3 regions of the Mesorhizobium sp. M0778 genome follow, and region 1 is predicted to be linked to each of the others. Evidence: predicted binding sites of a transcription regulator. Region 1 holds the regulator's gene; each other region holds the start of a gene.
The links. Region 1 encodes PhoB, which activates phosphate uptake and scavenging genes when phosphate is short. Its sites were predicted from a motif close to TGTCATNNANCTGTCAT; they were not measured.
Positions count from the first base shown of each region.

Region 2: the regulator PhoB is predicted to act here: its motif matches at 6,931-6,947, upstream of NKI22_RS09230 (ceramide glucosyltransferase).
Region 3: the regulator PhoB is predicted to act here: its motif matches at 9,170-9,186, upstream of NKI22_RS01430 (alkaline phosphatase D family protein).

Region 1 is NZ_JAMYPA010000001.1:533,879-544,237, forward strand. It holds gene pstB (phosphate ABC transporter ATP-binding protein PstB) at 1-314, shown strand, start outside; gene phoU (phosphate signaling complex protein PhoU) at 347-1,054, shown strand; gene phoB (phosphate regulon transcriptional regulator PhoB) at 1,071-1,760, shown strand; gene NKI22_RS02755 (ROK family protein) at 1,770-3,014, opposite strand; gene xylF (D-xylose ABC transporter substrate-binding protein) at 3,301-4,341, shown strand; partial or broken gene NKI22_RS02765 (sugar ABC transporter permease) at 4,484-5,813, shown strand; gene NKI22_RS02770 (ATP-binding cassette domain-containing protein) at 5,828-6,628, shown strand; gene NKI22_RS02775 (CHASE domain-containing protein) at 6,758-8,380, shown strand; gene NKI22_RS02780 (YMGG-like glycine zipper-containing protein) at 8,480-8,725, opposite strand; gene NKI22_RS02785 (hypothetical protein) at 9,071-9,241, opposite strand; gene NKI22_RS02790 (sensor histidine kinase) at 9,380-10,359, opposite strand, start outside.
Region 2 is NZ_JAMYPA010000005.1:72,648-83,006, forward strand. It holds gene mmsA (multiple monosaccharide ABC transporter ATP-binding protein) at 1-547, shown strand, start outside; gene mmsB (multiple monosaccharide ABC transporter permease) at 544-1,836, shown strand; gene araD1 (AraD1 family protein) at 2,020-3,012, shown strand; gene NKI22_RS09220 (2'-deoxycytidine 5'-triphosphate deaminase) at 3,043-4,137, opposite strand; SAM riboswitch at 4,281-4,358, shown strand; gene NKI22_RS09225 (O-succinylhomoserine sulfhydrylase) at 4,429-5,619, shown strand; gene NKI22_RS09230 (ceramide glucosyltransferase) at 5,672-6,826, opposite strand; gene apaG (Co2+/Mg2+ efflux facilitator ApaG/CorD) at 7,054-7,446, shown strand; gene NKI22_RS09240 (Hsp33 family molecular chaperone) at 7,523-8,533, opposite strand; gene argF (ornithine carbamoyltransferase) at 8,651-9,562, opposite strand; gene NKI22_RS09250 (aspartate aminotransferase family protein) at 9,577-10,359, opposite strand, start outside.
Region 3 is NZ_JAMYPA010000001.1:276,088-286,446, reverse strand. It holds gene NKI22_RS01465 (NAD-glutamate dehydrogenase) at 1-2,321, opposite strand, end outside; gene NKI22_RS01460 (peroxidase-related enzyme) at 2,456-3,019, shown strand; gene NKI22_RS01455 (YciI family protein) at 3,143-3,466, shown strand; gene NKI22_RS01450 (LysE family translocator) at 3,476-4,090, opposite strand; gene NKI22_RS01445 (DUF1062 domain-containing protein) at 4,483-5,109, shown strand; gene typA (translational GTPase TypA) at 5,167-6,996, opposite strand; gene NKI22_RS01435 (hypothetical protein) at 7,195-7,476, shown strand; gene NKI22_RS01430 (alkaline phosphatase D family protein) at 7,523-9,097, opposite strand; gene NKI22_RS01425 (MFS transporter) at 9,463-10,359, opposite strand, start outside.

The DNA of each region.
Region 1 (10,359 bases):
TGTCAGGCGGCCAGCAGCAGCGGCTTTGTATTGCCCGCACCGTGGCGGTGAAGCCGGAAGTCATTCTGCTCGACGAGCCGGCTTCGGCACTCGACCCGCTGTCGACCGCCAAGATCGAGGAACTGATCGACGAATTGCAAGCCGACTACACGATCGTCATCGTCACCCACAACATGCAGCAGGCGGCGCGCGTATCGCGCCAGACCGCCTTCATGTATCTGGGTGAACTGGTAGAGTTCGACCGGACCGAGAAGATCTTCACGTCGCCCCGCGAGAAGCGCACGCAGGATTACATCACCGGCCGCTTCGGCTGAGCCGTTCCGATCACGCATATGAGGACAGGACCATGGGCGAACACACAGTCGCTTCTTTCGACGAGGATCTCGAGCAGATCAGCAAGCTGATCCGCGACATGGCCGACCTCGCCGGTTCGATGGTCGGCGGGGCGACCAAGGCCCTGTTGAATTCTGACAACGTGCTGGCGCAACGCGTCGTTTCCGACGATGCCATCATGGATGCGCGTCAACGCGAACTGGACGACCGCGCCATCACCCTGATCGCCAAGCGCCAGCCGATGGCCCACGATCTGCGCCATGTCGTCGGGGCGATCCGCATGGCCGGCGATCTCGAACGCATCGGCGACCTTGCCAAGAATATCGCCAAGCGTGTGAGTGCGGTCGGCCTTAGCGTCACACCGCGCGACCTATCGCATTCCATCGATGCGATGGCGCAGCTGGTGCTCATCCAGGTGCAGGGCGTCATCGAGGAGTATGCTGCAGGCGATGCGGCCGCGTTGGCCAAGCTACGCGCCGCCGACGAGCGCATCGACGTCAAATATACGTCGGTGTTCCGCGAACTGTTGACCTACATGATGGAAGACCCGCGCAACATCACCGCTTGCACGCATCTGCTGTTCTGCGCCAAGAATCTGGAGCGGATCGGCGACCATGTCACCAACATCGCCGAAAATGCGTATTATGTGCTGACCGGCGAGCAATTGCCGGTCAATCGTCCGAAGCAAGACGAAACGACAATGTCCGCACCGGCGACATGATGGGGGTGCCCAGCCGATGATCGCACCACGCATAATGGTGGTGGAGGACGAGGAGCCGTTGGGTGTGCTGCTCCGCTACAATCTCGAATCCGAAGGCTACCAGGTCGAGGTGGTGACACGCGGCGACGAAGCCGAGATCCGTTTGCAGGAGAATGTGCCCGATCTTCTGGTGCTCGACTGGATGATACCAGCGGTTTCCGGCATCGAGCTCTGCCGCCGGTTGCGGGTGCGCCCCGAAACCGAACGGCTGCCGATCATCATGCTGACCGCGCGCGGCGAGGAGAGCGACCGGGTACGCGGTCTTTCGACCGGCGCCGACGACTATCTGGTCAAACCGTTTTCGACACCGGAATTCATGGCCAGGGTCAAGGCGCTGCTGCGCCGCGCCAAGCCGGAAGTGCTGTCCAGCGTGCTGAAGGTCGGCGACATCGTGCTCGATCGCGAATCGCACAGGGTGTATCGCAAGAAGACCGAGATCCGGCTCGGGCCGACCGAATTCCGGTTGCTCGAATTCATGATGCGGCATCCGGGCCGCGTCTTCTCGCGCAGCCAGTTACTCGATAATGTCTGGGGCGAGACGATCTATATCGACGAACGCACCGTCGACGTGCATGTCGGGCGGCTGCGCAAAGCCGTCAACAACGGCCGCATGCCTGATGTCATCCGCACCATCCGCGGTGCCGGCTACGCGATCAGGGAAGATTGACCCGCCCAGTCAGGCTACGTTCTTTCTGACGCCGGGCCTCATTTGCGCGCCCGGCGCGAAAATCTGCTGGTCGACGAAGCTTAACGCCCGCATTGCACAGCCTTCGCGGATCAGCGGCAATTCGTTCGGCTCGGTATCGAAGGAGATCGAGCCCGTATGCTGGCCGCCGGCGGTCTGGGCGATGGCCTTCCGCAAGGCCGGCTCGATCAGATCAAAGGCGGCGGCACTGGCGCCGACCATTGCGACCGGTGCCGGATCGATCAGCGCGAACAGCGAGCCGAGACCGAAACCCAGCGCTTCGCCGGCCTTGCGGTAGGCTTCGCGTTCCGGCCCGTCCTTCTCGCGCGCCCGAACCGCCAGCGCGCGCATGTCGGCGTCGCTGACGTCGGCGACCGGTTGGCTGTCTTCGCTCATCTGCGTGGCGTTGCGCCAGATGGCGTAATTGCCGGCATAGGCCTCGATGCAGCCGCGCCGCCCGCAACGGCAGAGCGCGCCGCCCGGACGATGGATCATGTGGCCAAACTCGCCGCCCGAGGAATGCGTGCCGGTGAACAGCTCGCCCTTCAACACCAGCCCCATGCCGATGCCGTGCGAAAGCAGGATGGCGATGAAGTCGTCGCGATAGCGATCCGGATCGCGCCAGCGCAAAGCCACCGCCATCATATTGCAGTCGTTCTCCACCGTGGCCGGGATGCCGAATTCATCTTCCAGCATGTCGGCAAAGGCGATGTCCGTCTGGGGCGTGATCGGCGACCACAGCATGGCGCGTGCAGGGGAGTCGGTAATTCCCTGAATCGCCAGGGCGATGCGGGCGACACTGCGGACGTCAAGATCTGGATCGTCCAGCCGGCGCCGGACGATGGCCATGCATTCGCGGATCAGTTCGTCGCGCGGCATGGTCAGCGTGTCCAGCCGGCGCTGTTCCTCGGCGACCACCTGCCCCGCATAGTCGATGATGGCGGCCGACAGGAAATTCAGCGACAACACCACGGTCAGCACCGCCGCCGCTTCCGGATTGAGGGCGAGGCCGACCTGCGGACGACCGCGTTTCAACGAAACGGGTTCGCTTGCCTTGCTCTCGGCGAGGATGCCTTCCCGTATCAGGTCGGAGGAGATCGCCGATATGGTCGAATGGCTGAGGCCGGTGGTTGCGGCGATCTCCGTACGCGATGGCTGGCCGGCCCGGCGCACGGCCGAGATCACCATCGCCCGGTTGCGCCGGCGCAAATCGTCATGGCGGATTCCGACCGACATCGTTTTGCTTTCCTCCCGGTTTGCCGCGGCCGCTCATGAACCGGAAGCCGTCGGTAATGCCGACAAATAGTGTCGGATGAGGCAAATAGTGTCAGATGCAGGTGGCGCTGTCATCGTTTATTCCGAAGCTCGAAAAAAGTCGCAGCAACATCAAAATCCATCAGAATCGATGTTGACAGCAGCGGGAGATCGGGCCAGTATTTTTTCGAGGCTCGAAAAAATTAGCGCCTCTAAGCTGGCCTTTGGGGCCAATTGGTCACGCCGTACGCGGCGCAGGGAGGATATGATGAAGAAATTCACGACCGCCATTCTGGCGGGTGTCGCCATGACGCTGGCGCTTGCGTCGGTGGCGCAGGCTAAGGACAAGGTCATCGGCGTTTCCTGGTCGAACTTCCAGGAAGAGCGCTGGAAGACCGACGAAGCCGCAATGAAGGCGGCCATCGAGGCTGCCGGCGACAAGTATATCTCCGCCGACGCACAGTCCAATCCGGGCAAGCAGCTAACCGACGTCGAGAGCCTGATCTCGCAGGGCGCCAACGCACTGATCATCCTGGCGCAGGACGCCTCGGCGATAGGGCCGGCCGTGCAAAAGGCGCTGGACGAAGGTATTCCGGTTGTCGGCTACGACCGGCTGATCGAGAACAAGGACGTCTTTTACCTGACCTTCGACAACAAGGAAATCGGCCGCATGCAGGCCCGCGACGTGTTCAAGGTGAAGCCGGAAGGCAACTATGTCTTCATCAAGGGCTCGGGCGCCGATCCGAATGCCGATTTCCTTTTTGCCGGTTCGATGGAAGTGCTGAAGGACGCCATCGACAGCGGCAAGATCAAGAATGTCGGCGAGGCCTATACCGACGGCTGGCTGCCGGCCAACGCTCAGAAGAACATGGAACAGTTCCTGACCGCGAACGACAACAAGGTCGATGCGGTGGTCGCCGCTAACGACGGCACTGCCGGCGGCGTCGTCGCCGCACTGACGGCGCAAGGGTTGGCTGGATCGGTTCCGGTCTCGGGCCAGGACGGCGACCACGCCGCGCTGAACCGCATCGCGCTCGGCACACAGACGGTCTCGGTGTGGAAGGACGCGCGCGAGCTCGGCAAGAACGCCGCCGAGATCGCCTCGCAATTGGCCGACGGCAAGCAGATGACCGACATTGCCGGCGTGAAGGATTTCACCACGCCCGGCGGCAACACCGTAAAGTCCCTGTTCCTGACCCCGGTCGCCATCACCAAGGACAACCTCAACGTCGTCATCGACGCCGGCTGGATCAAGAAAGAAGAGGTCTGCGCGGGCGTGGCGGCGGGCGCTGTTCCGGTCTGCAACTGATCCGAGTTTCCGAGAAGTCCGAACGCCGCGGCCGCTTGCCGCGGCGTTTTTTCAAGAAAGAATTGTTTTTCCGCTTCCGGCGGATAACTTCTAGGCTGCTTCCGGCATCCGCGGCAGACGGCAACCCGGCGGGAGAAACATCATGACCGACACGACTTCCAACACGCCGGTCGACAGCTCGACGGCAGACCGGGCGCGGGAATCGGAGCTCGGCGTCGTTGCCCGATTTCTGAAGGCAACCGAACTCGACACGCGCATGCTCGGTATGGTCGGCGCGCTGCTGGTCATCTGGGTCGGGATCCACATACTGTCGGGCGGGCTCTTCCTGACGCCGCGCAATCTCTGGAACCTTTCGGTGCAGACCTCGTCGGTGGCGATCATGGCGACCGGCATGGTGCTGGTCATCGTGATGCGCAACATCGATCTTTCCGTCGGCTCCGTGGAAGGCGTGATCGGCATGGTGATGGGCGTGGCGCAGGCCGAATTCCTCGTCCGCATCATGGGATTTCAGCTTGGCAGCCCCTGGCTGTGGGTCATCGCACTGGCCGCCGGCCTGGTGCTCGGCCTGGCTATCGGAGCGTTTCAGGGTTTCATCATCGCCTATCTCCAGGTTCCTGCCTTTATCGTGACGCTCGGCGGATTGCTGGTCTGGCGCGGCATGGCATGGCTGATCCAGCGGGCGCACCGTTGCGCCGCTGGACAGGACCTTCCAGCTGATGGGCGGCGGACCACGGGGCTCGATCGGCGCCACCTGGAGCTGGATCGTCGGTGTCCTCGCCTGCGCGGCCGTTGCCTTCATGCTCTTCAACGGCCGCTCGCAGCGCAAGCGCTTCAACTTTCCGCTGCGCCCTGTCTGGGCGGAAAGCTTGCTCGGCGTGATAGCCTGCGCCGCCATCCTCGGCGCCGTGTGGATCGCCAATTCCTATCCTTGGCCGGTCGGCATCGTACGCCAATATGCCCAGCAGAACGGCATCACCGTTCCCGAGGGCGGGTTGTTCATCGCCCACGGCATCGCCATACCTGTGCTGATGGCCGTGGCCGCGGGCATCGTCATGACCTTCATCACCAGACGCACCCGTTTCGGCCGCTATGTCTTTGCCATAGGCGGCAATCCGGAAGCGGCCGAACTCGCCGGCATCAACACACGCTGGGTCACCATGAAGGTGTTCATGATCATGGGCGTGCTGGCCGCGATCAGTGCGGCGATCGCATCGGCGCGCCTCAACGCGTCGACTAATGCGCTGGGGACCCTGGACGAGCTGCTGGTCATCGCGGCGGCCGTGATCGGCGGCACGTCGCTCGCCGGCGGCTCCGGCACGGTGCTCGGCGCCATGCTCGGCGCGCTTTTGATGCAGTCGCTGCAATCCGGCATGGTGCTGCTCGGCATCGATTCGCCGCTGCAGAGCATCGTTGTCGGCGCCGTGCTGGTGGTCGCGGTGTGGCTCGATACCGTCTATCGCAAACGGGTCTAGTGAGGAGAACGAGCATGGCAGACAGGACCGCTCCCACGGGCACGCCGCTGATCGACATGCGCAACATCTCGATCGCCTTCGGCGGCATTCGCGCCGTCGACGATGCCTCGGTCGATCTTTTTCCGGGCGAGGTGATGGCTTTGCTCGGCCATAACGGTGCCGGCAAATCGACGTTGATAAAAATCCTGTCCGGCGCCTACAAGCGCGATGCGGGCCAGATTTTCGTCAACGGCGAGGAGGCTTCGATCTCCAATCCCCGCGACGCCAAGAAGTACGGTATCGAGACGATCTACCAGACGCTGGCGCTGGCCGATAATGTCGACGCGGCTGCCAACCTGTTTCTCGGCCGTGAGCTGATGACCGGCTGGGGTACGCTCGACGACGTCGCCATGGAGGCTGAGGCGCGCAAGGTGATGGGCAGGCTCAATCCGCGCTTCCAACGCTTCAAGGAGCCGGTGGTAAAGCTTTCGGGCGGCCAGCGGCAGTCGGTTGCGATCGCCCGCGCCATCCTGTTCAACGCCCGCATCCTGATCATGGACGAGCCGACAGCGGCACTCGGGCCGCAGGAGACGGCACAGGTCGGCGAACTGGTCAGGCAGCTCAAGGCCGACGGCATCGGCATCTTCCTGATCAGCCATGACATCCATGACGTGTTCGAGCTTGCCGACCGCGTCTGCGTCATGAAGAACGGTCGGGTTGTCGGCACGGCGCGCACGACCGATGTCACCCAGGACGAGGTGCTCGGCATGATCATCCTCGGCAAGTGCCCGCCCGGCGCCATCCCAGGGCCGGGCGCCCTGAAGATCGCGGCCTGAACGAGAATTAGCCGGCTAATCACAAGTCGCCAAAATGTGCCAGCAGTCACCATGCTTTGGCCTCCCCATTGTGTTGGCGTCGGGAGTTGCCCATAAAGATGCCGAACCGTCCACGGGACGTATCGGCAATTGAAGAAACTCTTTCCGACCGTAGCTTTCATCGCCGTCGCGCTGATCAGCCTGACGATGGCGGGTTTTGCCTATTTTGCCACCCAGGAAGCCGCCCGTATAAAATTCGAGGCGACGGCGGACGACGCGCTTAACCGGATCGAAAGCCGCATCGACCTGGACCTGTCGCTGCTGCGCTCAACCCGGGCATTGTTCGATGCGCGCAATGGCGGTATCTCGCAAGGCGAGTTCAAGGCTTTCTTCAACGCGCTCGACATCGACAATAATTTCGCCGGCCTGCGCGGCATCGGCTTCCTCCGCCTGGCGAAAACTGAAAACGAGGCGGCGGTCGAGCGCGATATCCTGCACGATCACGGCGCAAGCCATCCGATCTATCCCGACACGAACTTGCCGTGGCGTACGCCCATCGTGCTGTTCGAGCCGCTGGACCCGTCCAATAAATCCAGCATCGGTTATGATATGTTCGCCGGGCCGGTGCGGCGCGAGGCGATCGAAAAGGCGATGGTCGACGACCAGCTGCACGCCAGCGGGCTCGTGCAGCTCGGCAAGGATACGGGTGCCGCGCAGACCTTCACCGGGTTCCTCGTCTTCGTCCGGCTCAATGTCGAAACCGCGCCGGACGCCGTCAACGCATCGAGATCTTCGACTGCCGGCTTCCTCTATGCGGCCTTCCGCTCCCGGGACCTGTTCCAGGCTGCGCTCAGCCGGGCACCTCTGTTGCCGGTCAACACCGAAATCTATGACGGCGCTGTGAACAGTGACAACCTGCTGTTCCAGTCGGAAACGCCGCCTGTTTCAGCCCTTGGCGACAGGCTGCTGATCACCCGCAAGATCACCGTTGCCGGTCGGCCGTGGGTCGTCCTGTTCAGGCCGACAAGTGCTTTCTCGCAACCTTCCTCGCGTGCCATTCCGGTGATGCTCGGATTGTTCGGGCTACTGCTTGCGGGCGCCATCGCGCTGGTGGCCCGCTATCAGGAGCGGGCCTATGAGGCGGTCTCGCTGCTTCACGAAACGACCGAAAAGAGCCTGCTGGAAAAAGACCTGATGCTGCAGGAGATGAAGCATCGCATCAAGAACTCGATCACGCGGGTGCTGGCAATCGCGCGCCAGACAGCATCGCACACCGCCGACGTCCAAGAGTTCTCGGCATCATTTTCGGCTCGGCTGCAGGCGATGGCGGCTTCCCAGGACATGCTGACGCGCTCACGCTGGCAGAAAGCCGATCTCGGCGACCTGCTGCGCATCGAGCTTGGCCAAGTGTTCGGAAGCGAGCTTCCTGAAGGGCTGTTGTCGGGACCGGAGGTTCTTCTCGACGAAAAGACGACGCAGGCACTCGGCCTCGTCTTTCACGAACTGGCGACGAATGCGCTGAAGCATGGCGAAACCGGCAATTCAGTCGGTGCGCTCAAGGTCGACTGGTCGCTCGAAGGCCGCGGCGGAGCCCGGACATTGGCTCTCAACTGGCGCGAGGCCGGGCAGAGGAAGCTCGAGACACCGGCGAAGAGCGGTTTCGGCACCAGACTGATCGATCTCAACGTCACACGCGAGTTGCGTGGCACAATCAGGCGCGATTTTCACGAAAACGGCTTGAACGTGGAAATCAAGGTTCCGCTGCCGGCTTGAAACGCCGTCTCGTGAGCCGCATCGCGACAGCGCTTTGGAAGTGCAAACGCGGAGACAGGTGGTCTGCCTCCGCGTTTGCTGTTCGCCTGGAACTCGAAACTAGTTGCAGCGAGCTGTGTAGATCCGGCCGTGACGATCTCTGTATTGGCAGTAGCCATTTTGCAGGCGGCGAACCAGCAGACCGCCAATCGCACCAGCGCCAGCGCCGATCAAAGCGCCCTTGCCGCCGCCGACAGCGCCACCAATAAGCGCGCCGCCCACAGTGCCGATACCCACGTTCTCTTCCGTGGTGGTGCAGCCGCTGACCGCAACCACGGCAACCATGGCAATAATCATCTTCCGCATGGAGTCATCCTCACTTTGTCCTCACTTTAACAAGCTCCAGCCGCCATCTAGCATGAAAGTGCGGCCTCTGCGCGCACGATTTCATTGTTGATTAAGATAGTCTTTTCGGACGTGCGCCGTTCGATGCTACCACGAACTCGGAAATCTCCAAGGACGCATCGAGCGTGGCGTCGGGATGCACATTCCAGACAATCCTGTCATAGCCGTCCTCGAGCGCAGGATCGACGGCAAGACATTTGGCGCCGACATGTTGGGCTTGGCCCTGCCGGTCGATGACCGCGAACGGGGGCGCGCCGCCGTGCACTCGGCCGCGGTTTCAAAGGAATCAAGCAGAGGCGAGCTCGATCAGATCAACTGGGACGCGGCGGTCAGGACGATCGCGGCCATAAGCGCAAAGGCGGCGAAGCGAAGGGGCAAAGCACGAGGCGCGGGCGCTGCGGACACGTCGGGATCCTGAAAACCGCCCATCGAGACGCGAGCGGCCTGTTCCAGTCTGTTCAAGTCGGCAGCCGTCAAGGCCCATTCCTTTCATATTGTGCCAAACTCAATCAATGTCCGCTGAATCGGCACGTTCGGACAGGATCGGACTTTATGGTGAACAGTCGGTTAAGGCGGGGTGATGCAGCCAGCCTTCTTCCTGCGGCCGCCGTTCGTTCAATCCGTCTCGAAATTGCCGTGAGGAACGACAAGACGGTATTCGAGGCGGTTCCCGGTGATCTCAAGTGTCGCCGTTCCATTCAACGAAGTGGGCACGACGCGTTCAAGTGCGACGCTGCCAAAACGCTTCTCGCTGCGTTGATTGTCGTTGGCTCCGATCACTTCGGCCCATGTCAGCGACAGCGCAGGCTCGCCAGCGGAAGCGGCCGTCAGATCGGCCGTCACCTCGACGAAACCATCGCTGCGCGACAGCGCGCCATAGCTGACCGAATTGACGGCGAGCTCATGCATGGCCAAGCCGATGTGCAAGGCAGCATTGGGATTGAGATATGGATTTGCGCCGCGGAAACGCAGGCTGTGCATGGGGTCCGCGCCGTACCTTCCGACCTGACCGGAAACCAGCTCGCGCAGCGCCGCTCCCCGCCAGTTGGATGACGTAACTAGGTCCTGCGAGGAGGCCAGCGACTGCAATCGGCCCCGGAAACGCGTCAGGAAATCGTCAATGCTGCCGGAATAACGCCCCGTCTGGGTGGCGATGCTCTGGATGATGGCCAAAAGGTTCTTGGAGCGGTGACTGACCTCGCGCAGCAGCGCCTTCAGCGTCTGCTCCCGGCGTTTCTGCTCGGTTGTTTCGACCATGGTGGTCACGACGCCCTGCACCGCGCCGGTCTCGCTGCGGTCGGCGTCGATCCATACCTGAAACCAGCGGGCGCCATCATCGGCCGGCACGCTGAGTTCGAGATGTTGAGGATTGCCGGAGACGATGACGTCGTGCTTGGCGGCGCCGATACGCTCTGCCTGCGCCGGCGGCAAGATGCCGTTGTTGTCGGAGGCATCAGAGGTCCATGGTGCGCGCATGTTGCGCGCCCACACCGTCTTCATCTCGCGATCCTGGTATAGAACGGAAATCCCGGCATTGTGCAAGGCGTGGAGAAGGGCTCGGCCAAGCTGCATTCCGCTTTCGGCGGGATGCAGAG
Region 2 (10,359 bases), on a different contig from region 1:
TGTCTCTTCGGTGAGCAAGGCGGTGGAACACGGCATCGCCTATGTTACGGAGGACCGCAAGACCTACGGTCTCAACTTGATCGACCATATCAAGCATAACATCACGCTGGCCAACCTGCCCGGCGTCTCGCGCCATGGCGTGATCGACGATTTGCGCGAGCTTTCCGTCGCCAACGATTATCGCGGCAGGACCAATATCCGCGCCTCAAGCGTCTACCAGATGACCGGCAACCTTTCTGGCGGCAATCAGCAGAAGGTGGTGCTGTCGAAATGGCTGTTCGCCAATCCGGAAGTGCTGATCCTCGACGAGCCGACACGCGGTATCGATGTCGGCGCCAAATATGAAATCTATACGATCATCGCGCGTCTCGCCTCCGAGGGTAAGGCAATCATCGTCATCTCGTCGGAAATGCCCGAACTGCTCGGCATCACCGACCGCATCTACGTCATGAACGAAGGACGCATCGTCGGCGAAATGGCGGCGAGCGACGCCAGCCAGGAAAAGATCATGCGCGCCATCGTCCGTGGAGAAGGGAAAGCATCATGAGCACCGAAAGCGCTCCCGGGCCGCAAACCGGCGTCGCCCAGGATATACAACAGGCACCTCGCATTGCCGTCTCGGCGCTGGTCACCAATCTGCGCGAATACGGGTTGGTGCTGGCGTTGATCGCAATCATGGTGTTCTTCCAGTTCACCACGTCCGGAACGCTGTTCAAGCCGGTGAACCTCAGCAATCTCGTGCAGCAGAACAGCTTCATCATCGTGATGGCGCTGGGCATGCTTCTGGTGATCGTTTCGGGCCATATCGATCTCAGCGTCGGCTCAGTCGCCGGCTTCATCGGCGCACTGGCGGCGATGATGATGGTTATCTGGCCGCTTGGCCCATTGAGCAATCCGCTGGTGGTGTCGATCATCTGCCTGATCGTGGGTGGCGCGATCGGCGCGGCACAAGGCTACTGGATTGCCTATCACCGAATACCGAGCTTTATCGTCACGTTGGCGGGCATGCTGATCTTCCGCGGCATCTGTCAGGCGCTGCTGGGTGGCGGGTCTTCCGTGGGGCCGCTTCCAGTCGGCTTCAAGGCGCTGAGTTCCGGCTTCATTCCGGACCTGATCGGCCCATTGACGCTGATACCACCGACCGTGAACGCCGCCGGCAAAACCATTGTCGGCAGCGGCCTGACGCTGCACCTGACGACTATCGTGATCGGCCTCGCCGCCGTGCTCGCCTATGCCTATTTCGGGCTCAGGGCGCGGCGCACCCGCGAGCGGCATGGCTACGAAGCCGAGCCTTTCTCGCTGTTCGTCGTCAAGACCCTGGTGATCAGCGGGCTGGCACTGTTTCTGGTCTACCAATTCGCCACCTATAGGGGCCTGCCCATCGTTCTCATGGTGATGGGCGTGCTGATCGCGTTGTTCGTCTTCGTTACCAAACGCATGACGATCGGACGCCGCATCTATGCGATGGGCGGCAATGCCAAGGCAGCCCAGCTATCGGGCATCAAGACCGAACGGCTGACGTTGATGGTGTTCATCAACATGGGCGTGCTGTCGGCACTCGGCGGCCTGATTATCGCGGCGCGCCTGGGGCAGGCGGTGCCTGCGGCGGGCCTCGGCAGCGAACTCGACGTCATCGCCGCGGTGTTCATTGGTGGCGCTTCGGCGATGGGCGGCGTCGGCCAGGTCATCGGCGCGGTGGTCGGCGGTTTCATCATGGGCGTCATGAACAACGGCATGTCGATCATGGGCGTCAATGTCGATTGGCAGCAGGTGGTCAAAGGCCTGGTGCTGCTCGGCGCCGTCGTCTTCGACGTCTACAACAAGAACAAGGCTTGAGAGGCAACCAGGAGGCATACAGGTCACATCGCGGCGCTGCCGGGCGGCGCGAAGAAGTCCCCCGAGGGACCTGACCCGCGAGCGCAATCCGGACGAAGAATTTCAACCGCGGCGTGGACAGGGTCCGAGCCGCGCCGGGCAGGGTTTGCCAAGAAGGCAGGCCGCAATTCAGAGAGGGTTACCATGCTGATCTCACAGATCCTCGACGACGCCGAGACGATCCGCGTCGTTGCCCGCAACGGCGGCAAGACCCGCGTCATCAACGGCGCTCGCAGCGTCTATTCGCTGGCGATGGAAGCCGCGCGCACCGGCACCGGGCTTGTCGCCCTGATCGAGCGCAAGGGCTTCGGCGAAACCGTCGATCTCGACGCAGCCTACAAGAAGGGACGGCTGCTGTCGCCGATCAACCATCCCGATCCGGCGCATCTCCATCTCACCGGCACCGGGCTGACGCATCTCGGCTCCGCCGCGACCCGCGATTCCATGCACAAGAAGCTCAGCGATGGCGGCGAGGAACAGCTGACCGATTCCATGAAGATGTTCCGCATGGGGCTGGAGGGCGGCAAGCCGGCGAAGGGCCAGATCGGCGTGCAGCCCGAATGGTTCTACAAGGGTAACGGTACCATGGCAGTGGCGCCCGGCGCGGCGCTCATGTCGCCCGCCTTCGCCCAGGATGCCGGCGAGGAGCCGGAAATCGCCGGAATCTATGTGATCGGCGACGACGGCGCCCCGTTCCGCGTCGGCTTCACGCTGTCGAACGAGTTTTCCGACCACGTCACCGAGCGCGTGAATTATCTCTTCCTCGCCCATTCGAAACTGCGCAACGCCTCGTTCGGGCCGGAGATCCTGATCGGCGACCTGCCGTCCGACATTCGCGGCGCTTCACGCATCCTGCGCCACGGCAAGCTGCTTTGGGAAAAGCCGTTCCTGTCGGGCGAGGCGAACATGTCGCACACCATTGGCAATCTCGAGCATCACCACTTCAAATACTCGGCCTTCCGCCAGCCGGGCGACGTGCATGTGCACATGTTCGGCACGGCGACGCTGTCCTTCGCCGACGGCATCAGGACCGAGCCCGGCGACGTATTCGAGATCGAGGCGAAGGATTTCGGCCTGCCGCTGCGCAACCCGCTCGAAATCGAGCAGCCGGTGAAGGTGGCGGTGAAGGCGCTTTGAGCCGGCATAGGCCGCAAAGTGAGGGGAAGCTCAGCGCGCGGCGCGGAAATGCTTGGACAGTTTTAGGCCTTGCGCCTGATAGTTCGAACCGAGATCGGTGCCGTAGAGCGCTTGCGGCCGTTTCAGCATGTGCTCGTAGACCAACCGTCCGACGATCTGGCCATGATCGAGAATGAACGGCACTTCGTGGCTGCGCACCTCGAGCACCGCCCGGCTGCCGGTGCCGCCCGACGCCGAATGGCCGAAACCGGGGTCGAAGAAACCGGCATAATGGACGCGAAACTCGCCGACCAACGGATCGAAGGGCGTCATTTCGGCGGCGTAGAGCGGCGGCACATGCACCGCCTCGCGTGACACCAGGATATAGAATTCGTCCGGATCGAGCACCAGCTCGCCGGCACCGCTCTTGTAGAGCGGCTCCCAGAAATCGACGACATCCTGCGCGGCGCGCTTGTCGACGTCGACCAGGCCGGTGTGGTGCTTGCCGCGATAGCCGACCAGCCCGTCCTTGTCACCGTCGAGGTCGATCGACAACGCGATGCCGCCGCCTGAGATGTTGGGCGGCTCGGTGGCGACCAGCATCTCGGCGCGGTGCAACTCGTGCAGTTCGCTTTCCGACAAAAGCGCATTGCCGGTGCGGAACCTGATCTGCGACAGCCGCGAGCCGGTGCGCACGACGATCGGGAAGGTGCGCGGGCTGACCTCCAGATAGAGCGGGCCTTCATAGCCGGCGGCGATCTTGTCGAACTCGTGGCCGCGGTCGGTCATTACCCGAGTGAAGATGTCGAGCCGCCCGGTCGAGCTCTTCGGGTTGGCCGAAGCCGAAATATGCGCGGGCAGCGCCAGGCTTTCGAGCAGTGGCACGATGTAGACGCAGCCGGTTTCGAGCACGGCACCTTCGGCGAGGTTGATCTCGTGCAACTTCAGCCGGTCGAGCTTGTCGACAACTCTGTGGTCGGGGCCGGGCAAGAAGGAAGCACGCACGCGCCAGGCCTTGTCGCCGAGCCTGAGGTCAAGGCTGGCCGGCTGGATCTGGTCGGCATCGAGCGCGCGCGGCGATTTCAGCGCGCCCGTCTGGAACAGCGCGGAAATATCCCGATCGGGAAGAATGCCTGTCTGCCGCAAGGGTCTGGCTCCGTTCGAACACCGGGCGAGGTCTTGTTTCGTCACAGGTCCTTGCCACAAACCGTGGACGCCTTTGGCACCTGCTTGGTACAACCGTCTTAATCATGCCGGCAATTGACGCAAGCGTGGTGCGGGTCTAAAGCTCGTTATCCCGTGGTGATTTGGCCGGTCGGCTTGCAGCCACGTTAAACAAGTCGCTAAAGGACCGTCGGGCCGCAAGGCCATATGGACCGGTTGCGACTTTCGCGACCGGTTTTTTGTTGTTTGGACCATTTTTGGTGTTTGGATAGAATGATGACCAAGAAGCGCGACTGGAAGCCTCAGACCGCACTCGTGCATGCCGGGACGCTGCGTTCCGGCTTCGGCGAGACCTCCGAGGCGATGTATCTCACCCAAGGCTATGTCTACGAGACGGCGCAAGCGGCGGAAGCCCGCTTCAAGGGGGAGGAGCCGGGCTTCATCTATTCGCGCTATGCCAATCCGACGGTCGACATGTTCGAAAAGCGTATGTGCGCGCTGGAAGGCGCCGAGGACGCGCGCGCCACGGCGTCCGGCATGGCGGCGGTGACGGCAGCATTGCTGTGCAGCGCCAAGGCGGGCGACCATATCGTGGCGGCGCGCGCATTGTTCGGCTCCTGCCGCTGGGTGGTCGAGACGCTGGCGCCGAAATACGGCATCGAGGCAACGCTGGTCGATGGCACTGACATCGCCAATTGGGAACAGGCGGTCAAGCCGAACACCAAACTGTTCTTCCTGGAAAGCCCGACCAACCCAACGCTGGAGGTGGTCGACATCGCCGCCGTCGCGGCACTTGCCAACTCGATCGGCGCCAGGCTGATCGTCGACAATGTCTTCGCCACGCCCTTGCAGCAGAAACCCTTGCAGCTCGGCGCCCATATCGTCGTCTATTCGGCCACCAAGCATATTGACGGCCAAGGGCGCTGCCTTGGAGGCGTTATCTTGTCGGACAAAAAATGGATCGACGAGAACCTGCATGACTATTTCCGCCACACCGGCCCCAGCCTCTCGCCCTTCAATGCCTGGACCCTGCTGAAAGGCCTGGAGACGCTGCCGCTGCGCGTACGCCAGCAGACGGAAAGTGCCGGCCGCATCGCGGATTTCCTCGCCGAGCGCCCGCAAATCGCCCGCGTCATCTATCCCGGCCGTGCCGACCACCCGCAAGCGGCCGTGGTCAAGAAGCAGATGTCGGGTGGTTCGACGCTGATCTGCCTGGATGTGAAGGGCGGCAAGCAGGCGGCCTTTGCTTTCCAGAACGCGCTCGACATCGTGCTGATTTCCAACAATCTCGGCGACGCCAAGAGCTTGATCACCCATCCGGCGACGACCACGCACAAGAATTTGACCGATGAGGCCCGCGCCGAGCTCGGCATCGGACCGGGAACGCTCAGGCTTTCCGTGGGCCTGGAAGATACCGACGATCTGCTCGAAGATGTCGAGCAAGCGCTGAGAGCTGCCGGATAAGGCTGGCCGAACAGGGCGAGCGGGTTCGTACAGCCCGCGCCGGACGTGCCGGTCAGGCGCCGGACGGGGTCTCTTCCAGCTCCGCGACGGCCTTGGTCTGGATGGTCATAACGTTGCCGCGCCAGTCGACGGCGCCGCTCAGCCAGCCGCGCGCCCATATCGCCGGCAGCATGCAGTCGCGAACCATCATTGCCAAGATGGTGCGCAGCGACAGGTGCCATCCTTTGACCCAGGCCAGGGCACATTCCGGCAGGTAGGCCGCGACCAGCACGGCGATGGCGGTTGCCGGCAGGCTGACGCCGGCGTCAGCCGCCGCGATCAGCGCAAGCACCAGCGGCGGCGCCGCGCCGATCAGGATCTCGGGGGCGAAGAACAGCGCGAAGGTGACGCGGCGCAGCCGCGCCCAACGCGCCTGCCGAGACCAGATCTCGCCAAGCGTGCGCCGGCCGAGCGGCTGTTCGAACGGCGAAGCGACAAGATTGACCCGCAGTCCGAGCCGGTTGACCAGCTTGGTCGCGGCGGCGTCCTCGGCAATCTCGGCGGCCAGTGCGCGGATGCCGCCATTGGCGTCAAGCATCGGCTTGTTCCACAACATGCTCTTGCCCTGGGCGAAGCCAAGGCCGAGCGCCTCTCCAGCGTACTGCCAGCGTGCCTGCAGCGTGTTGAGAAAGGCGCATTCGACCTCCCCCCAAAAGCCTTCAGGCCGCGAGCCGATCGGCGTCGAGCAGACGAGGCCGGTGTCGGGCCGCCATGCCGCCATCAGCTGCTGGACATAATCGCTCGGCATAAGCACGTTGGAATCGGCAAGGATGACCCAGCGATAAAGCGCCGCTTCCCAACCCTTCACGCAATTGTTGAGTTTCGGATTGCCGCTGATGCGGTCGTCGCCGACGAGCAGCCGGGCGCGTATAGCCGGAAAACGCGCCATTGCAGCGGTGATCGACTTGACCACGGGGTCGTCGGCATGGGCGACGCAGAAGATGAGTTCGTAGCGCGGCCAGTCGAGTGAGAAGGCGCGCTCCAGCGTCTCCTCGGTAAACGGCTCGACGCCGCGCGCCGGGACGACGATCGATACCGGTGGCACGGTGGCGGCGGGCGATGCGATCCTGGCTGCTCGCTTCAGCTTCAGCGAAGCTAACAGGATGCTGGCGAGATTTGAAAGAAGGAGAGCTATGGAAAAGAGGGCGGCTGCGAATGTCGGTTCCATCGAGATCTGGTCACTCCAGAAATGCCGGCCGCCTGACGGCCGTTTTCAACAATTCGACAGAACACCGAGTCGCCCGGCACAAGCCTGCACACCATCATTGTCATGTGTCACTTAAATGACATTGTTTTTCGGCACCTGCGCTTGAGTCGGGCAAGGAGATGACGCGCATCGTTGATCAAACTGCGCTGAGCGTCGAAAGTTCCATCTACATTGCTTTGGAGCAGTTTATGTACAGCGCCGTCACCCGCAACATCGAAGTGCAGGTCAGGCCGTTCTATCTGGAGGATCACTCCGACCCGCCGCAAAACCGCTATGTCTGGGGCTACCAGGTGACCATCGACAACCAGTCGGACGAGTTCGTGCAGCTTCTGTCGCGCTACTGGCACATTACCGACGGCACCGGCAAGGTCGAGGAAGTGCGCGGCCCCGGGGTCGTCGGCGAGCAACCGGGACTCAACCCCGGCGACAGCTATCAGTATACGTCTGGATGCCCGCTCTCGACCCCGTCCGGCATCATGGTCGGGCACTACACAATGCGCAACAAGCGGGGCGAGACCTTCGACGTCGCCATCCCCGCCTTCTCACTCGATTTGCCAGGCACGCGGCGCACCGTCAATTGACGTTCACTTTGATTCCTCTTCCCGCCTTGCGGGGCGAGGAACCCAAGTTCTGCGAAGGCAGCCGCACTGACGCTCGTTATTGAGCCGCTGCAAATTCCGCCGGGTCGAAGTCATATTGCTTCGAGCAGAATTCGCAGGCGACGTGAATGCTACCATCCTCGGTGCTGTCTCTGATCTCCTCGGCGGAAAAACCCTCGAGGATGCCGCGGATCTTCTCCCTCGAGCATGAGCACTGGTCGGCGACCGGCACGCCGCCGAAGACGCGGACACCATGCTCGTGGAACAGCCGGTAAAGCAGCCGCTCGGCGCCGATAGTCGGATCGATCAGCTCGGTCGGTTCAATGGTACCAAGCAGCGCCAGCAGTTCCTGCCAGGAATTGTCGGTCGGGTCGTGGATTTCCTCACGCGGATCGCCGTCGCCCCCGGGAAGGTCGGGTACGCGCATGCGTTCCGGCGACTGCGGCAGGAATTGTGCCAGCAGGCCACCGGCGCGCCATTGCTCGCGGGCACCGCCGACGCCGGGCGTCAGAAGCTTGGCCACCGAAAGCCGTAGGTCGGTCGGAATCTGCTCCGATTGGCGGAAATAGGTGCGTGCGGCTTCTTCCAGCGTGACGCCGTCGAGCTGGACGATGCCCTGGTAGCGTTGCGTGTGGGCGCCCTGGTCGATTGTCAGCGCCAGGACGCCGCTGCCGAGCAGCGTCTGCGGCGACGTCTCGCCGGCAGCCGTCAAAGCCTCCAGCCGGTCGGCATCGAAGCGGGCATAGGCGCGCAACGCGTGCGGCGTGGAGAAATCCGCGACCAGCATATCGACCGGCCCGTCGGTGCGGGTCTGCAGAATGAACTTGCCCTCGAACTTCAACGAAGTTCCGAGCAGGACGGTCAGCACACAGGCTTCGGCCAGTAGTCGTGCCACCGGCTCGGGATACTCGTGGCGGCTGAGAATAGCGTCGAGCATCGGCCCGAGCTGGACGGTACGGCCGCGCACGTCGAGCGGGCCGACCTCAAACGGCACGACATGGTCGTCGCCGGCGTAGCCGAACTCGCCGAGCTTGGGTTGATGTTCAGCCAATTGACGAGTTTCCAACATGACAAAGCTCCGGGGCGCGGCGATGCCGCCCTCCGGGGCGCATGCGACGAGACGCGCTCGATTTGCGTGATGCGCCTGAGATAGGCACCACGAACTCCCGGATCAAGGCGGCCCGGATCAAGCGCCCAGGCACCAGGCCAAAACCGCCTTCTGGGCGTGGAGCCGGTTCTCGGCCTCGTCGAACACCACCGAATGCGGCCCATCGATGACCTCGTCGGTAACCTCCTCACCGCGATGCGCCGGCAGACAGTGCATGAACAGCGCGTCCGGCTTGGCTTTCGCCATCAGGGCCGCGTTGACCTGATAGGGCAAGAAGACATTGTGGCCGCGCGCACGGTGCTCCTGACCCATCGAGACCCAGCAGTCGGTGACGATGCAGTCGGCCTCGTGAACGGCCTCCTCGGGCGAACGAGTGAATTTCAGCTTGCCGCCATTGGCCTTCGACCAGTCGACATGCCTCTGAGCCGGTTCGCTGCCTTCGGGCACGGCGACGTTCAGCTTGAAGCGGAACCGCGCAGAGGCCTCCAGTAAAGAATGCAGGACATTATTGCCGTCGCCGGTCCAGGCGATCGTCTTGCCGGCCACCGGACCGCGGTGCTCTTCGAAGGTCATGATGTCGGCCATCAACTGGCAGGGATGGGTTTCGTCGGTCAGCCCGTTGATGACGGGCACCGTAGCGTTTTCCGTCAGTTCCAGCAGCCGGTCATGCGAGGTGGTGCGGATCATGATGGCATCGACATAGCGCGACAGCACCTTGGCCGTGTCTGCAATAGTCTCGGAACGGCCAAGTTGCATCTCGGTGCCAGTCAGCATGATCGTCTCGCCACCCAACTGCCGCATGCCGACGTCGAACGACACGCGCGTGCGCGTCGAGGGCTTGTCGAAGATCATCGCCAGCACCTTGCCTTCGAGCGGCTTGGTGCGTTCGCCGGCCTTGAGCCTCGCCTTTCGCACAGCTGCGTCGTCGAGCATGAAGCGCAGATCGCCTTCGGAAACGGCGGAAAGATCGGTGAAGTGGCGAAGGGACATCAGGAATTCCAGGATTACTTCGCGGCGGCAGCGACGATGGCATCCGCCAGGCTCTTGGCGCCGGCACGAATGCGCTCGAGCCCCTCGTGGATCTCGGCATCGGTGACGGTGAGAGGCGGCAGCAGACGGATAACGTTGTCGCCGGCCGGAACCGTCAAGAGATGCTGGTCGCGCAGTGCCACCGTAACCTTGGTGTTGGGCATCGCGCATTTAAGGCCGAGCATCAGGCCGGTGCCCCTGATGCTTTCGATAACGTCCGGAAATTCGTCGGCGACACCGGCCAGCCCCTGTTTCAAGAGCAGCGCCTTGCGCCGGACGTCATCGAGAAAGCCGTCTTCCAGCACCACGTCGAGCACGGCGTTGCCGACCGCCATGGCCAGCGGATTGCCGCCGAAGGTGGTGCCGTGCACGCCGGCGGTCATGCCGGCCGCTGCCTCGTCGGTGGCGAGGCAGGCGCCCATCGGGAAGCCGCCGCCGATGCCCTTGGCCACCGCCATGAGGTCGGGTGTGACACCCGCCCACTCATGCGCGAACAGCTTTCCGGTGCGGCCGACGCCGCATTGGACCTCGTCGAAAATCAAGAGCAGTCCGTGCTGATCGCAGAGCTGCCTGAGCCGCTTCAGCGATTGCGACGGCACTTGCCTGATGCCGCCCTCACCTTGCACCGGCTCGATCAGGATCGCCGCGGTTTCAGGCGTGATCGCCTTTTCGGCGGCGTCGATGTCGTCGAAGCCGACTTGGTCGAAGCCGTCGACCTTGGGGCCGAAACCTTCCAGATATTTGTACTGGCCGCCGGC
Region 3 (10,359 bases), 260 kb from region 1:
GCCGGCAGCCCGTCGACCGATTGCGAATCGAGCTTGATCGCCAGTGATTGGCCCTTCTCTTTCGTATCGGCAACGAAATGATTGGTGCGCAGCGAGGCTTCGATCAGGTTCAGATAACGTCGGATGATGGTGTCGTCGTCGATGTTGGGAACGTCTTCCAGCGCATCCGTGATCTTGGCCTTCAGATGTTTGGCCTGAACGACGCCTTCCGTCTCATCCGTCGGGCCGAGGCGGGCGACGAACAGCGCATGCAGTCCGCGGGCGATCTCGGGATAGCGGTTGAGTGCGGCGGCGATGAAATCCTGGCTCTGCGGGATACCGGCCTGCTGCAGATAGCGGCCATAGGCGCGCAGGACGGTGATCTCGCCCGACCACAGGCCTGCGGTCTGGGCGAGGCCGTTATAGCCGTCATTGTCGACATTGCCGCGCCAGACGGAAAGGAACGCGTCCTCGAACAGCGCGCCGCCATTGCCGAGGTCGATCGGCCTGCCGTAGCTGTTCTCAAGTTCCATGTCGTGGATGAAGACCATGCCGGATTGATTGTCGCCGACCTCGAAAGTACGCTCGCTGATGACGCGGAAACCGATGTTTTCCAGCACGGGCACGCGCCGCGACAGCGCCACCGGGCTGCCATGGTGATAGATTTTCAGCGCCGCCTGATGCGGCTTCTGGTCGGCGTGACGGTAATAGTCGATGGCGATCGGATTTGACGCATCGAGCCTGGCGATGCGCCCGGCATCGGCCAGCGCCACGGCCGGCGGGAAACTGTCGCGATAACTTTCCGAAAAGCGCGAGGCGATGGCCGTTAGCTTCGCGTCGGCCCCGGTCTCGGTCGCGGTCTCGCGCAGTGCATCGTCCCAGGTCCGTACGATGTCGCGAATCGCCGCCTCGATCGTCGCCTGCTCGACCTTCGGCGTCTTGCCGCCGGAGCGGCCGATGATGAAGTGGACGCGCGCCAGCCCGCCTTCCGGGAAGGCCGGATAATAGGCCGACAGCCGGCCTTCGAAGACGGTCTTCAGATAGGTGCCGATCTTCTCGCGCACGACGCTGTCGTAGCGGTCGCGCGGCACGAAGACGAGCACGGAGACGAAGCGGTCGAACTGGTCGACACGCACCAATGCCCTGACGCGCGGCCGCTCGATCAATCCCAGTATGGCTTCGGCATGCTTGCGCAGGATCGGCACCGGAACCTGGAACAACTCGTCGCGCGGATAGCTCTCCAGCACGTTGATCAATGCCTTGCCGGAGTGGTCGCCGGGATTGAAGCCGGATTTGGCAATGACGGTTTCGGCCTTCGAGCGCAGATAGGGGATTTTCATCACCGAGCGCGTATAAGCAGTCGAGGTGAACAGTCCGACGATGCGCAGCTCGCCCGAAAGCACGCCTTTGCCGGTGTAGGTCTTGACGCCGATGTAGTCGAGGTAGATGCGGCGGTGCACCGATGACTTGGCGTTGGCCTTGGTGACGATCAGCGGTTCCGGCCCATGCAGGAAGGCGCGGATTTCCGGCGTCGTGCTCACCGCTTCGGTGCCACGCCTGAGCACCAGCACGTCGGGATCGGAAAGGATGCCGAGGCCGGGCTTTTCGGCACGCTCGAGCATGCCGCTCTTCTCGCCGCCGGTGTATTTGAATTCACGCATGCCTAGAAAGGTGAAATTGTCGTCGCGCAGCCATTCGAGGAAGGCGATCGCCTCGGTGACATGGGCCTTGTCGAGCGGCACCGGCGAGTAGCGGAATTCCGAGATCGCCTGGTCGAGGCGGGCAAGCATCGGCTTCCAGTCGATGACGGCGGCGCGCACCTGACCGAGCAGCTTCGTCAGGCGTGCGGAAAGGCCTTCGGCCTGCTCGGCCGAAAGGCGGCCGATATGGACATGGATGACGCTCAGCCGGTCATGGCTGTGCTCGCCCTTGGCATAACCGCCATCGCCGAGGATTTCCTCGACGCCGTTCTTGCCGTGCCTGACCACGATGACCGGGTGGGTAACCAGCAGCGGCTCGCCGGCGCTCTCTGTAATCTCACCGAGGACGGAATCGAACAGGAACGGCATGTTGTCGTTGACGACGGTGATCACCGTCATCGGCCGGCCTTGGCGGACGACACCGGAATCGACGTCTATGGCAACGACGCAGTCGTCCTTCTTGTGCCGGGCGACAGCGCGGCCGGCGAGTTCGGCAGCGCGTTCGAGATCGATGACGTCGTAGGCGGCGACATCTTCGGCCGGAGCTCGGGCCAGCAAGTAGTCGGCAAGCCTGCCGGGCTTTTCGCTGCCCTTGGCCGGACTCATCTTTTTCAACTGGCTTGCGGATTTCAGGCCGGCCATGAGCTAATTCCCTCCCGTCATGTTTTTACAACTATCGTAGCAGATGACGGGTATTTGGCGACAAAGGTTTGACGGCTTGCGACGAAATGTCGGAATTCACCGGCAGCCTGGCGGAAAACGAGGAGAAATCCCCTATGACAGACAAAATCACCGCGCTTGACCTCGCACCGGCGGAGCTGAGCGAAGCGACCAACGCCTATTTCGCCAAATGCCGGGAGAAGCTCGGCCTCGTTCCCAATGTGCTGCTCGCCTACGCCTTCGACGAGAAGAAGCTGCGCGCTTTCACCGACATGTACAATGATTTGATGCTGGGTGAATCCGGCCTGTCGAAGCTGGAGCGAGAGATGATCGCGGTGGTCGTCTCATCGGTCAACCATTGCTATTATTGCCTGGTTGCACATGGCGCGGCCGTGCGCCAGCTTTCCGGCGACCCGGCCTTCGGCGAGATGATGGTGATGAATTTTCGCGCCGCCGAGCTGTCAGACAGGCAGCGCGCCATGCTCGAATTCGCGGTGAAGCTGACCGAGCAGCCGGCAAAGATCGTCGCAGCCGACCGGGCGGCGCTGCGGCAAGTGGGCTTTTCCGACCGCGACATCTGGGATATCGCCTCGACTGCCGCGTTCTTCAACATGTCGAACCGGCTGGCATCGGCGATCGATATGCGGCCGAACGATGAATATCACGCGATGGCGCGATAGGGCACCGCGGTCGTATATATTAGCTGCATCGCATTCTCGTTGCTTGTTTGCCGGTTTGGTCCGATGATCGGCATGCGGCATGACCGCATGCCGGTTCGATGCCGCCGATCAAAGGAGGAGAACATGGCGAAATTTCTCTACGTCTATCACGGCTCGGGCAAGATGCCGACCGAGGAGGCCGAACGGAAGGCAGCGATGGATGCCTGGAACGGCTGGTACGGCAAGCTTGGCTCAGCCGTGGTCGACGGTGGCAATCCAGTCGGCATGTCGAAGACCCTGCTGCCCGGCGGCAAGGTCGAGAACAATGGCGGCAGCAATCCGACCGCCGGTTACACCATCATCGAAGCGAAAGACATCGACGATGCCGTCCGCAAAGCCAAGGATTGTCCTATCCTGACGGACCCGGGTTTCAGCGTCGAGATCGCACCGATAATCGAAATGGGTTGACGCGGCGGCTCAAGACCGCGCCGCGATCGCCGCCGCAGCGCCGGCCATGGTGCCGGCGCTGACGCGGTTGGCGATCTTCATCGCCCGTTTGCTCCTCAAGAGCTTGCGCGCCTGCGATGCGGCGAGCACCCAGGTCAAATCGATGGCGACCAGCACCACGGCCATGGTCGCCGTCAGCTCGACCCAGCCGATCACGCTGACTGAACCGAGATCGATGATGGTCGGCAGCAGCGCCAGATAGAACATCATGATCTTGGGGTTGCCGAGCGTTACCGCCATGCCGGCAAAGAACAGTCTGACGGGCGAATCTTCGCGCGGCAGCGAACCTTCTTTTGCCTCGACCGGTGCGGTCCACATCTTCCAGGCAAGCCAGGCGAGATAGACGACGCCAACCCATTTCACGACGACAAAGGCGAAGTGGAACGTCTGCGCCACCACGGCGAGGCCAAACACCGCCAGTGATAGCCAGATCGCTTCGCCGATCCACATGGCAAGCAGGAACGGAAACACGTCGCGAAACCCTTTTGCGATGACCCGCGCCACAAGTGCGGCAATCGACGGGCCCGGCGAGCCGGCGGCAACAAGCAGGGCGCCGGCAAAAATCAGAAGCGACGTGAAATGCATGACGCGGATCTCGTTAGAAATTTTTGGACGCTTCAACATAACCCAACTGTTCCGGCGACGGTAGCGTCCACCGAAAGAAGGCTTGTCGGCCAGGCACCTCGCGGCTAGAAGTGTCGTCTCGAAATCCTTTCCGAGCTTCACTTTGCCTGCGTAACCGCCGGTCTCGCCAACTCCCCGACACAGAGCAGGGCGTCGCAGTCGCGGTGCCTGTTTTCACATCATCTGTTCTTCAGGGTGGCGGTTCGAGACCGGTTTGGCACTGCTGAACCGCTGTCGCGCATAACCCGCGACACCTGATTTCCAACTGCCGCAGTCTCTCGCCACGCCGTGCCCGCAGGGGCATCTCGACATCGCCGATCTGACGAACTTCCCGACGGGAAGGGCTTTTCGGCATGCCTTCGATACTGCGTATCCGCTGGACGATCGCGCCCAAGACCGCACCGCGACCTCACCTCAACTGCAATCGCTGCGGCGGTCTGAAAGCCTATCGCTGCAGCGGCAAATTCCGGGTCAATGCCAATGGCAAACGCATTGATGCCTGGTTGATCTACCGCTGCATCGATTGCGACAATTCCTGGAATTTCGGCATTCTGGAGCGATGCAGTCGCCGCGATATCGAACCGGCAATATTGCAGGCGCTCGAACGCAACGACCCGGTCCTGGCGCGGCGCCATGCTTTCGATATTGCCGCACTGCGAAGCAGGATCGGGCGCGTCGAGGAGTTTCCTGAAGCCGCCGTTCATAAGCAGGTGCTCGGGGACAGGCCGGAAAACACCGCCGCCCTCGAACTCCAGCTCGAGCTCGAAATGCCGACAGCGCTGCGGCTCGACCGGTTGCTCGCCAACGAACTCGGTGTCTCGCGATCGCGGCTTCAGGTTTGGGAAGAGAAGCGATTGCTGGTGGTTGGTCCGGATGGGGCCAAAGCCTTGCGCAGGCCGGCCCGGGCGGGAACGGCGATCCGCGTCGACCTGTCTAGCGATCCAGACCGGGACGGCATTATCGCGGCGGCCGGCGGGTAGGATAAAGGGAGGAAGCACGCACGTGCTCCCTCCCTCATAGTGGCTGAGAAAAGTGGCTTACGCCGCGCCGACCACTTTCGCCGACTTCTCGAAACGCTTGCGCTCGTTCGGGTCGAGATAGAGCTTGCGCAGGCGGATGGTCTTCGGCGTCACCTCGACCAGCTCGTCGTCCTGGATCCAGGCCAGCGCGCGTTCCAGCGTCATGCGGATCGGCGGCGTCAGTTTTACCGCCTCGTCCTTGCCGGCGGCGCGGATATTGGTCAGCTTCTTGCCCTTGAGCACATTGACTTCGAGGTCGTTGTCCCTGGAATGGATACCGATGATCATGCCCTGATAGACCTTGACGCCTGGGTCGATGACCATCGGGCCGCGGTCTTCCAGGTTCCACATGGCATAGGCCACCGATTCCCCCTGTTCGTTGGAGATCAGCACGCCGTTGGTGCGGCCCGGCAGCTCACCCTTGTAAGGCTCATAGGCATGGAACAGCCGGTTCATCACGGCGGTGCCGCGCGTGTCGGTCAGCAGTTCCGACTGGTAGCCGATCAGGCCGCGCGTCGGCGCGTGGAAGACGATGCGCTGGCGATTGCCGCCCGAAGGGCGCAGCTCGACCATCTCGGCCTTGCGCTCCGACATTTTTTGCACGACGACGCCGGCATGCTCCTCGTCAACGTCGATGACGACTTCCTCGACCGGCTCCAGCAATTCGCCGTTCTCGCCCTTCTGCATGACGACGCGCGGCCGCGACACGGCGATCTCAAAACCTTCGCGGCGCATCGTCTCGATCAGCACGGCCAGCTGCAATTCGCCGCGTCCGGAGACGAAGAACGAATCCTTGTCCGGCGATTCCTCGATCTTCAGCGCGACATTGCCTTCGGCCTCGCGCAGCAGGCGGTCCCGGATGACGCGGCTGGTCACCTTGTCGCCTTCGGTGCCCGCCAGCGGTGAATCGTTGACCAGGAACGACATCGTCACCGTCGGCGGATCGATAGGCTGCGCGTGCAGCGGCTCGGTCACCGACAGGTCGCAGAACGTGTCGGCGACGGTGCCTTTCGACAAGCCGGCGATGGCGACGATGTCGCCTGCCTGCGCTTCGTCGATGGGCTGGCGCTCGAGCCCGCGAAAAGCAAGGATCTTCGAGATGCGGCCGGTTTCGACCTGGGTGCCATCATGGTGCAGCACCTTGACCGCCTGGTTGGATTTCAGCGTGCCGGATTCGATACGGCCGGTGATGATGCGGCCGAGGAACGGATTGGCTTCCAGAATGGTGCCGATCATGCGGAACGGGCCAGGATGAACGGTCGGCGCCGGCACGTGCTTGATGACGAGGTCGAACAGCGGCGCCAGAGCCTGGTCCTTCGGACCTTCGGGGTTTTCGGAGACCCAGCCGTCACGGCCCGAACCGTAAAGGATCGGGAAGTCGAGCTGCTCGTCGGTCGCGTCAAGCGCGGCAAACAGGTCGAACACCTCGTTGACCACCTCGACGTGGCGAGCATCCGGCCGGTCGATCTTGTTGATGACGACGATCGGCTTCAGTCCGACCTTGAGCGCCTTGCCGACGACGAATTTGGTCTGCGGCATCGGCCCCTCGGCGGCGTCGACCAGCACGATGGCCGAATCCACCATCGACAGGATGCGCTCGACCTCACCGCCGAAGTCGGCGTGGCCGGGCGTGTCGACGATGTTGATGCGGGTGCCCTTCCAGTCGACCGAGGTCGCCTTGGCCAGGATGGTGATGCCGCGTTCCTTTTCGAGATCGTTCGAATCCATGGCGCGCTCGGCGACGCGCTGGTTGTCGCGGAACGAGCCGGACTGTTTCAGGAGCTGATCGACGAGGGTGGTTTTTCCATGGTCGACGTGCGCGATGATCGCGATATTGCGGATTTTCATGTTTTGGTCTCGGGAGCGTTGCAGGCAGCAGGCCAAAAGGCGCTGCCTCATTCGGTTGGGCGGCTCATACAGGGTTTTTCGCAATTGCGAAAGAGGAGGCGAGTCACCAAATAAAGTCACCAAATCTTAAATGTCTTGGTGTGAAGTGGAATTATTAACCAAGGCGGAACCTTTCATGGTCCGGGCAGTTCGAATTTCATGATCGACGCAGGCAGCAGACTCCGGCCGATTTTGGCATGTAGCGCACTCGCCGTCCTCCTCGCGGCAGGCGCGGCGCAGTCGGCCGCGTCGTTCAAGGAGACGCGGACTGCGCTGCCGTCCGACAAGCGGTCGGCGGAGCAGCTTTTTGCCGATGCTCCCGATGGCGTCGACCCGGTGGTGACCGGGCCAGTCAGCGCCGCCTTCAAGCAAAGGCAGCAAAATGCCGGATGCGACGGCGCCGTCTGGCCCAACATTCCCGTCGTCTGCTATCCCGATTGATACACGTCCTACCCTCGGGCTGGCCCGAGGATAATGGTGCAGTCGCTCACGCCGACCGCACCGGATCGAGCGTGACCTTGTAGAGTTCGCTGTCGTCGCGATCCATCAGCCGCACCGTCAGCTGCTCTGTAGCGCCATCGATATCGACAAGTCCGAAGAACTGCAGGCCGGCCAACGGCGGCAGGTTCTGACCCTGCTCGGCAGTCGGTGCCTTGATGAACTTCAGCTCCGGGCCGAACGTCATGTCGAAACCATTCGGTCCGAACGTGCCTGAATGGATCGGACCCGAAACGAATTCCCAGAACGCATTGAAGTCCTGGAACTGCGCCTTGTCCGGATTGTAGTAATGCGCGGCCGTGTAATGCACGTCTGCGGTGAGCCAAACGGTATTGCTGATGCCCGCGTTCTTTATATAGCGAAGAAGGTCGGCAATTTCCAGCTCGCGCCCCTTGGCCGGGCCATTGTCGCCATTGCTGACTGCCTCGGCCCCGACCTTCTTGGTACCGTCATTCCAGACCACGAGGCCGAGCGGCATGTCGGCGGCGATGATTTTCCACGTCGCGTTGGAATTTGCCAGCTCACGCTTCAACCACTTAATCTGCTGTTCGCCGAGGATGCGCGATTGCGGCGTCATCGTCTCCTGCATATCCGGGCCGTTGGGGCCGCGGTAGGAACGCATGTCGAGGAAGAACACATCGAGCAGCGGCCCATAAGCGATCTTGCGGTAGACGCGGCCCGGCTCCGACAGTTCGTAGCGGATCGTCGTCATCTCGTGGAAGGCGCGCGCAGCACGTGCCGCCAGCACATGGATCGATTTTTCGGTGTAGCGGTCGTCGGCGGTCAGGTCCTTCGAGTCCGACCAGTTGTTAAGCACCTCATGGTCGTCCCACTGATAGAAAGTCGGGCAGATGGCACTGAGCGCAAGAACGTTCTTGTCCATCATGTTGTATTTCCACTGCGCCCGGTATTCGTCCAGCGTCTCGGCAACCTTGCGCTTTTCGTCGATCAGCACTGTGTTTTTCCACTTGTCGCCATTGGGCAGGTCGACCTCGTCCTTCATCGCACCATCGGCATAGACCGTATCGCCCGAATGCAGGAAGAAGTCGGGCGTGTGCTTGGCGATCGTGGCGTAGGTCTTCATGCCGGTCTCGTCGATGCCCCAGCCTTGGCCGGCGGTGTCGCCCGACCAGGCGAAACGAATGTCGCGCTTCGAGGCAGGTGCCGTGCGGAAGCGGCCGACGATCGGCTCCGAAACGGCGTTGATGTCGGCAAGATCGGCCGCGACCATGCGGTAGAAAATGTCCTGGTCGGAGGCGAGATCGGTAAGCAGCCGCTTCACCGTATAGTCGCTGGCCGGCGACGTATCGAGCGGCGCCAGGCGGACGGCATTGGCGAAATTTTCCGTCGACGACACTTCGAACATGACGCGCGACGGCCGGTCCGTGCGCGTCCAGACCATGCCGCTGGTCGCGTCGACATCGCCGGACTGAATGCCATGGGTGAAGGCCGGGCGCTGATTGGCGCGCGAGTAATAGGGAAGGGCGAGACCCGAGGCGCCGACCAGGCCAACGGCGCTGGCCGACGTGACGAAAGCGCGCCGCGTCATTGAAATCTTGTCCATGGCTGTCTCCTGGATGGCGTTGAACGTCGCCGCCAAGCTCCAGCTTCAATGTTTCAGGCACATTTCGAAACGATGAAGGTTTTCTGACATCAACAAGCGGGAAGGCTGGACCGCTCGGCGGCGAAGCTGCTGATCTCCCCCCTTGCGGGTCCCTTGCGGGGAGATGGCCGGCAGGCCAGAGGGGGGCGCTGTCCCGCCGACGTACAAATCAGAAAGAAATCAGACGGAGCAGCGGAGTTTGGGCAGAACATTGCGTAAAGTCGGAGGCTGGCGAACCTTCGCGCCCCCTCTGCCCTGCCGGGCATCTCCCCCACGAGGGGGGAGATCGGCAATTTGGCCGACGGCATCTCTCCTGCAACGAGAAGCTATGCCGCCTGCGGTTCAGGATCGAACGCCGGGCGGCTGGTGTTGATCAGCAGCGAGATGCAGGCGGCGGCTATTGCCGTCATGCCGGCAATCAGGAAGGCAAGCTCGTAATTGCCCTGCAGCTCGCGCATGGTGCCGCCGAAAAAGGCCGCTGTCGCTGCGCCGACTTGATGGCCGGCGACGATCCAGCCGAAGACGATCGGCCCGCTGCGGTCGCCGAACGCCTCGTTGGAAAGCCGCAGCGTCGGCGGCACCGTGGCGATCCAGTCCAGTCCGTAAAATACGGCGAAGATGATCAGGCTGGTCGCCGAGAAGCCGGAATAGGGCAGATAGATCAGCGACAGGCCGCGAATGCCGTAATAGATGCCGAGCAGCTTGCGCGGGTCGAAACGGTCGGTGAGCCAGCCCGACAGCGTCGTGCCAATAAGATCGAAGATACCCATCATCGAGAGCAGGCCCGCGGCCTGCACTTCGCCGATGCCCATATCGCCGCAAAAGGCGATCAGGTGCGTGCCGACCAACCCGTTGGTGGTGAAGCCGCAAACGAAGAAGGTGGCGAACAGGTACCAGAACACACGCGTACCGGCGGCGCGGCGCAACGTGCTCAGCGTATGCGCGAGGAAATTGCCTTGCGCGGCCGGCGGCGCGGGCGGCACATCGTCGAGCTCGGCGCCATAGCGGACCATGCCGATCGCGGCCGGACGCTCCGGTACCAGCATATAAACCAGCGGCACCAAGGCGGCGGTGGCCACGGCAATGGCAATGGCGACCGGCTTCCAGCCGCCGGACTGGGCGAGCGAGGCGAGCAGCGGCAGGAAGACCAGCAGCCCGGTGGCGCTGGACGCCGACATCAGTCCCATCACAAGGCCGCGATTGGTCTTGAACCAGCGGTTGAC